Regions from separate parts of the Streptomyces sp. BK79 genome, predicted to be linked through region 1. Evidence: riboswitches for the same ligand, from Rfam matches in the RefSeq annotation. Region 1 holds a riboswitch; the other holds the start of a gene.
What was found. A riboswitch is a leader RNA that binds a small molecule or an ion and turns the genes downstream of it on or off. The one in region 1 is predicted to bind cyclic di-AMP.
Positions count from the first base shown of each region.

Region 2: it holds a riboswitch for cyclic di-AMP, as region 1 does, so the genes downstream of both, ACFIF2_RS23935 (transglycosylase SLT domain-containing protein) here and ACFIF2_RS16925 (M23 family metallopeptidase) in region 1, are expected to answer to the same signal.

Region 1 covers NZ_JBHVOC010000012.1:112,546-116,136, forward strand. The annotation lists gene ACFIF2_RS16920 (M16 family metallopeptidase) at 1-1,209, shown strand, start outside; cyclic di-AMP (ydaO/yuaA leader) riboswitch at 1,403-1,567, shown strand; gene ACFIF2_RS16925 (M23 family metallopeptidase) at 1,580-2,344, shown strand; gene ACFIF2_RS16930 (GntR family transcriptional regulator) at 2,548-3,243, shown strand; gene ACFIF2_RS16935 (HPr family phosphocarrier protein) at 3,398-3,591, opposite strand, start outside.
Region 2 covers NZ_JBHVOC010000020.1:11,323-14,913, reverse strand. The annotation lists gene ACFIF2_RS23945 (GNAT family N-acetyltransferase) at 1-846, opposite strand, end outside; gene ACFIF2_RS23940 (HAD family hydrolase) at 1,142-1,951, shown strand; gene ACFIF2_RS23935 (transglycosylase SLT domain-containing protein) at 1,968-2,459, opposite strand; cyclic di-AMP (ydaO/yuaA leader) riboswitch at 2,465-2,633, opposite strand; gene ACFIF2_RS23930 (polyprenyl synthetase family protein) at 3,335-3,591, shown strand, end outside.

The DNA of each region.
Region 1 (3,591 bases):
GAGCCGGCCGGTCTGGACGGCGTCGCGACGATCATGGCGCGCGCCTTCTCCGAGGGCACCGACAAGCACTCCGCCGAGGACTTCGCCGCCGAACTGGAGCGCTGCGGCGCCACCCTCGACGCGCACGCCGACCACCCCGGCGTCCGGCTGAGCCTGGAGGTGCCCGTCTCCCGGCTCGCCAAGGCGCTCGGCCTGGTCGCCGACGCCCTCAGGGCGCCCGCCTTCGCGGACAGCGAGATCGAGCGCCTGGTCCGCAACCGGCTCGACGAGATCCCGCACGAGCTGGCCAACCCGTCCCGCCGCGCCGCCAAGGAACTCTCCAAGGAGCTGTTCCCGGCCGGGTCGCGCATGTCGCGCCCCCGCCAGGGCACCGAGGAGACGGTCGAGAACATCGACTCGGCGGCCGTACGCGCCTTCTACGAGAAGCACGTCCGCCCCGCCACGGCCACCGCCGTGGTCGTCGGCGACCTCACCGACGTCGACCTCGACGCGCTGCTCGGCGAGACGCTGGGCACGTGGACCGGCTCCGCCGCCGAGCCGCGCCCCGTGCCCCCGGTGACCGCCGACGACCGGGGCCGGGTCGTCATCGTGGACCGCCCCGGAGCCGTACAGACGCAGTTGCTGATCGGCCGCACCGGCTCCGACCGGCACGACCGCGTGTGGCCGGCGCAGGTGCTCGGCACCTACTGCCTGGGCGGCACCCTCACCTCGCGCCTGGACCGCGTCCTGCGCGAGGAGAAGGGCTACACCTACGGCGTACGGGCGTTCGGGCAGGTGCTGCGGTCCGCGCCCGACGGCACGGGCGCCGCCATGCTCGCCATCAGCGGCTCCGTCGACACCCCCAACACGGGCCCCGCGCTCCAGGACCTGTGGACCGTGCTGCGGACGCTCGCTCAGGGCGGCCTCACCGACGCCGAACGGGACGTCGCGGTGCAGAACCTGGTGGGCGTGGCGCCGCTGAAGTACGAGACGGCGGCGGCCGTGGCGAGCACGCTGGCCGACCAGGTCGAGCAGCACCTGCCCGACGACTACCAGGCCACGCTCTACCGCCAACTCGCCGCCACGGGCACCGTGGAGGCCACGGCGGCGGTCGTGAACGCCTTCCCGGTGGACCGCCTCGTGACCGTCCTCGTCGGTGACGCGGCGCAGATCAAGGAGCCCGTCGAGGCCCTCGGCATCGGTGAAGTCACCGTGGTGGCGGCCGAGTAGCGGCACACACGCGCGCGGTGGCCCTGGTGACCCAAGTGTCACCAGGGCCGCCTTTTGTCCGAATTGAGGGAGAGGCTGCCTGTCTGCCCTGTGGCATGCGCTACAAAAGGCCAGTTGCGTTTGAGGATTGAAGACAGCCGCGTTTAGCGTCTTCCGGGCTGTTCGTCAGGCAGTGCGCCGCACCCGCGGCACCGGACAGTCATCGCCGAGTCCCCGTACGGCGCGAGCCAGGGGAGCCGGGGACCCATCGCAGTCCCTGGGGTGAATCGGGCGCCCGCGCGTGCAGCGAGGGGGTCCGTAGGAGACCTTCCACCTCCGAACCCGTCAGCTAACCCGGTAGGCGAGAGGGAAGGAAAGGACCAGCCTCTACATGGCGTTCACGCGCGCCACCGGGAAGCACCGCCGCCCCGGCCGCATGCACCGCACCACCGCCCGCGCGGCGGGCGTCGCGGCCCTCGCCACCACCGGCGTCGTCGGCACCCTCGCCGCTCCGGCGCTCGCCGCCGAGCCCGCGCCGGAGCAGAGCGGACTCACCCCGGTCATCACCATCGGCGACTCCATAGCCGACGAGATCGACGCCCAGGCCACCGCGCAGAAGCAGGCCGCCCTGGACGCCGCCGCCCGTCAGGCGGCCCAGGAGGCCGCGCGCGAGCGGGCCGCCGAGGCCGCCGAACAGGCGCGCGAGGCCAAGGAGCGCGCCGCGCGCGAGGCGGAGCGCAAGCGCCTCAACACCTTCGTGCCGCCGATCACCGCTTCCTACGTCTCCACCGCCTACCAGGCTGGCAGCTCCCTGTGGTCCTCCGGCAGCCACACCGGCATCGACTTCCACGCCGCCAGCGGCACCACCGTGCACGCGGTCGGCGCCGGCACCGTCGTCGAGGCCGGCTGGGGCGGGGCGTACGGCAACCAGGTCGTGATCAAGATGCACGACGGCACGTACACGCAGTACGGCCACCTGTCGTCCATCGGCGTCTCGGTGGGCCAGTCGGTCGAGCCGGGCCGGCAGATCGGCCTCTCCGGCGCCACCGGCAACGTCACCGGGCCGCACCTGCACTTCGAGGCCCGGACGAGCCAGGAGTACGGCTCGGACATGGACCCCGTCGCCTACCTCCGCTCCCACGGCGTGAACCTCTGACGGCGGACGGTACGGCAGCACCCGAGGACCCCGGCTCACCGAGCCGGGGTTTTCCCTTTCCGGCGCACGGTCCGGGCCCGTCCCTTGTCCAAAAAATATCCATGAAATCCGTCCCGCCGTCGGAATGTCCGCCGCATTGGCCTAGAGTCACTGAACACGCGTCAATCGTCGACGTTTCACGGGGATTAAGGCGGAGGTCGGGCATGCGTATTCCGGCGCACTCGGTGTGCACGGCGATCCGGGACGACATCGTCTCCGGCGTCCACGCGCGCGGCAGCCGCCTCACCGAGGAACTCCTCGCCCGCCGCTACGGCGTCTCCCGCGTCCCCGTCCGTGAGGCCCTGCGCACCCTGGAGGCCGAGGGCTTCGTGGTGACCCGGCGGCACGCGGGCGCGTGCGTCGCGGAACCGACCGGGCAGGAGGCCGCCGACCTGCTGGAGACCCGGGCGCTCCTGGAACCCCTCGGCGCCTCCCGGGCCGCCCGGCGCCGCACCGAGGCGCACCTCAAGGTGCTGCGCGGGCTGGTGCGGCTGGGACAGGAGCGTGCCAGGCAGGGCAACAGCGAGGACCTGCGCTCACTCGGCGGGTGGTTCCACGAGACCCTCGCCCAGGCCACCGGCAGCCCTTCCCTGACGGCCCTGCTGACCCAGCTGCGCCACAAGATCGCCTGGATGTACGTCGTGGAGGCGTCGGCCGACCCGGTGGAGTGCTGGGCGGAGCACGGCGCGGTCGTCGACGCGGTGGCCCGGGGTGACGGCGAGCGCGCGCGGGCGCTCATGGCGCAGCACACCGAGCGGTCGACGCCGGCGCACCGGCTGCGCTTCGCCTCCGGCGGTGAACGGACGGAGCGTGTGAGGAACTCGCAACGTCCCGTAAACACACCGAGCCTGCGGCATTAACACGGGCACCGTATACAAAGGGAAGGGAATTCCGGGGGCTGTTTTGTGCTGCCCTTTTCCCCTTGGAGCCCGAGAGCTGCCGGGAAAGCGGAAAGGGAAAGGCCCGCCCGGGCGCGGAAAGCGTCGGGGCGGGCCTTTTCGATGCCGCCGTCGGTCAGACGGTCTCGGGGAGTTCCTCGAGGCCCTCGGCGACCAGCTTCGCCAGCCGGTCCAGGGCGACGTCCGCGCCCTCGGCGTCGGAGGCGAGGACGATCTCCTCGCCGCCCTGGGCGCCGAGGCCGAGGACGGCCAGCATGGAGGCCGCGTTGACGGGGGAGCCGTCGGCCTTGGCGATCGTCACCGGGACGC
Region 2 (3,591 bases), on a different contig from region 1:
GAGCAGCCCGACGCCCTCGGCGGCGGCGGCCTCCGCCATCCGCAGATGCAGCACCAGCCCCGGCGAGTACTTGGCGAAGTCCGGGTCGTACGCCGGGAACCAGCAGGCCAGGACCGTCGCCGACCGCAGCCCGAAGTGGGCGGCGACGGGCCGGCCGCCGGCGTAGAGCACGGACAGCGTGCCCGTGCACTGCGGCGCCCGGGTCTCGGCCAGGCGGGCGACGAGCCGGCTGATCCACTCCTGGGCGAACCGGTCCCGGCGCCCCGTCCTGCGGTACTGCGCCGACTTCCACGCCATGAGCGTGCGCAGCGCGGCCGGATCGCGCTCGTCGAACACGAAGCGCACGTCCCCGACCTGGCGGCCGAGCCTGCGCTCCTTGGCGAGGGTGGTCTTCAGGAACTTCGGCGACTGCGCGCGCAGCACGTCCTCGTACGCGGCGTACCCCTTCTCCACGTCGATGACGTACGCGGTGTGCTCCTCCGCCGCGTGCGGTAGGAACAGTCCCTGTGCCGCCTCCAGGTTGTCGAAGGCGAAGCTGGACAGGGAGCAGGCCCGCAGCAGGGCGCGGGTGTCCGGGGCGAGGCCCGGGCGCAGCACCGCGCCCTGGCAGTCCGACACGCCGAGCCCGATCGCCCGGCCCTGGCCCAGCGGTCCGCGCTCGTGCGGCAGGAAACCGGCGGGGTCACCGCCGTCGTACACCACCGCCACCCGCGCCCGCGGCCGCACCCGGCCCACGACGTCGGTGAACTCCGGTTCCATGAACGGGTTGCGCGGCGCCGTCGACCCGGCGCGCAGCTCCCGCCAGCGCTCCCGTTCCCCCTCGCCCAGTTCCTCCGGCCTGAGCACGCGTACACGTCCGCCGTTCAACCCGACCCCCCGATCAAGTCCCCCCTGGACAGAAGGAAGGTACCGTCGGGGCCGCCCGACCGGTAGGTAGCGGACCATGTTGTTGCCAACCGGTGCACAGGCCTTTAACCGGCTTTAGCCGATGAACGCGATGATGTGCCAGGTTTCGGACACGAACGTGCGTCCTCGGCCGCACTCGTGCCGGACTCGTACGCACTTGTGCCGTACTCGCGCGTCCTCGTTCGGATGCGATCGCGGGTGAGTCGGACAGGTGCGGTGTCCGTATTCTCTGATCATGGACCGCACCGCATATTCACTCGTCGCCACCGACCTCGACGGCACGCTGCTCCGCGGCGACGACACCGTCTCCGACCGGTCGCTGGCCGCGCTGGCGCGGGTGGCCGGGGCGGGGGCGCGGCACCTGGTGGTGACCGGCCGGCCGGCGCCGAGGGTGCGGGCCCTGCTCGACGGGCTCGGCTGCACGGGGCTCGCGGTGTGCGGTCAGGGCGCGCAGGTGTACGACGCCGGAGCGCATCGGATGCTGTGGTCGGTCACCCTGGACCGGGAGCTGGCCGAGACCGCGCTCGGCAAGATCGAGGCCGAGGTCGGGCAGGTGCACGCGGCGGTCGACCAGGACGGCGTCGACGGCCTGACGCTCATCGAGCCGGGCTACCTGATGCCCCACCCGACCCTGCCCGCGGTGCGGGTCGACCGGCGCGACGAACTGTGGAGCGCGCCGATCAGCAAGGTGCTGCTGCGCCACCCCGACCTGTCCGACGACGAGTTGGCGACGACGGCGCGTTCGGTGGTCGGTTCCCTGGCGACGGTGACCATGTCGGGGCCGGGGACGGTGGAGCTCCAGCCGTGCGGCATCACCAAGGCGACGGGGCTGGCGCTGGCCGCCGAGCGGCTGGGCGTGGGCCGGGAGCGGACGATCGCCTTCGGCGACATGCCCAACGACATCCCCATGTTCCAGTGGGCGGCCCACGGCGTCGCCATGGCCGGCGCCCATCCGGAACTGAAGGCGGTGGCCGACGAGGTCACCACGACGAACGAGGACGACGGCGTGGCCGTCGTCCTCGAGCGTCTCTTCGGATCCCGCTGACCCGCGTCCCTGCGGCTCAGTAGGCGCCGAAGACGTTGTCCATCGAGCCGTAGCGGTCGGCCGCGTAGTTGCAGGCGGCGGTGATGTTGGCGACCGGGTCGTACGGGTCCCAGGAGGTGCCGGGCACGTGGTACGCCTGGAAGGTCGGGTCGATCACCTGGAGCAGGCCCTTGGACGGGGTGCCGTTGACGGCGTTGATGTCCCAGTTGTTGATCGCGAGCGGGTTGCCGGAGGACTCGCGCATGATGTTGCGGTGGATGCCCTCGTACGAGCCGGGGATGCCGTGCTGCGCCATGATGTCGAGCGACTCGCGGATCCAGCCGTCGAGGTTGTCCGGGTAGGTCGTCGCGGCGGTGGCGGCGGTCGGGGCGGCGGCCGGGGTGGCCGCGGAGGCACCGGTGGCACCGAGGAGCGGCAGGGCGAGCACCGCGGCGCCGGTGCCGGCCAGGGCCAGCTTGCGGGCGAGGCGGGTGGTGCGGGCGTGACGGTTCTGACCGTTGGCAGACATGCTTCAGTCCCTCTCCTTACGCCTGCGAGGTGAGCTGTCGGGTTCGGGCGGGGAGGTGCCCGGCCGGGCCCTGACGGGCACGGCTTCACCCCGAGCCGCTCCGGTGGTGACCGGCGCGGCGACTTACCTGGGTCCCCCGCTCCTGCCTGCGAAGTGTGTTGGCGGATGACATGTGTCCGGGCGGTGGCAGGATTCGGCGTCCGCCCGACAGGCCGGGAACGTATGCGAGAGCACATGTCCGGAACAAGTGCAGGAATCACCCAACGCGCCTGTTGACCTTGATCTGGGGCATTTGATGCGCTTGATCCTTTGCTGCTGCCAAGCCTCAACTGGCTTGTGGCGCAAAGGGAGGGCACAGTCGGCGGCAGGGTTGCCCACAGTCGCGGGGGAGTGAGCCAACTCACGGGCGTCAACAAGGGGCGCAAATCGGGCATCAGGCCCAACTTGGCTTCAACCGCCCAGCGGTGCGGAAGGCTTCGGGTCGCGCGGCCGTCGGGCGGTCCGATCGCCCCGTGCGGCGGGTGCCGGTCTCCGCCGTGGCCGGTTCCGGTCCGTCCGGTGTTTCCGCGTGCCGTGCGGGCATCTGTTCGGGACGGAGGTGGAGTGGGCCGTGCGGGTGACGTACTCGGAGTGCGGGGCGTTGGGAGGGGTGATGTGATCTTCGGTGGCGGCTTCCCGTCTCGGGGATGTCGATCAATGTCTGCTCATATCACCTGATCAAAAACATACCGCGCATGATCCGATACCGACCGGCCTGTAACGGTGGGCGCTAGCGGTGATCGAAACGTGACCGGATACGCTGACTTGAGTGGTGGCAGCGACCTATCGACAAACCAGGTAATCGCCAGTAGACACCAGCAGACAGGAGACCCCTCGTGACCGTCGTCGGGCCGTTCGGGCTGAGCGTGCGGGACCAGGCTCTGGAAGCCGATGTCCAGGCCGGATTGGTCGCGGTCGAGGAAGGGTTGCTCGAGGCAACCAAAAGCGAGGTGCCCTTCATCACGGAGGCCGCCCAGCACCTGGTGCGGGCCGGCGGCAAACGGTTCCGGCCCCTGCTGGTCATGCTGGCGTCCCAGTTCGGCGACCCCTACGCCCCCGGCATCGTGCCCTCGGCCGTCGTCGTGGAGCTGAC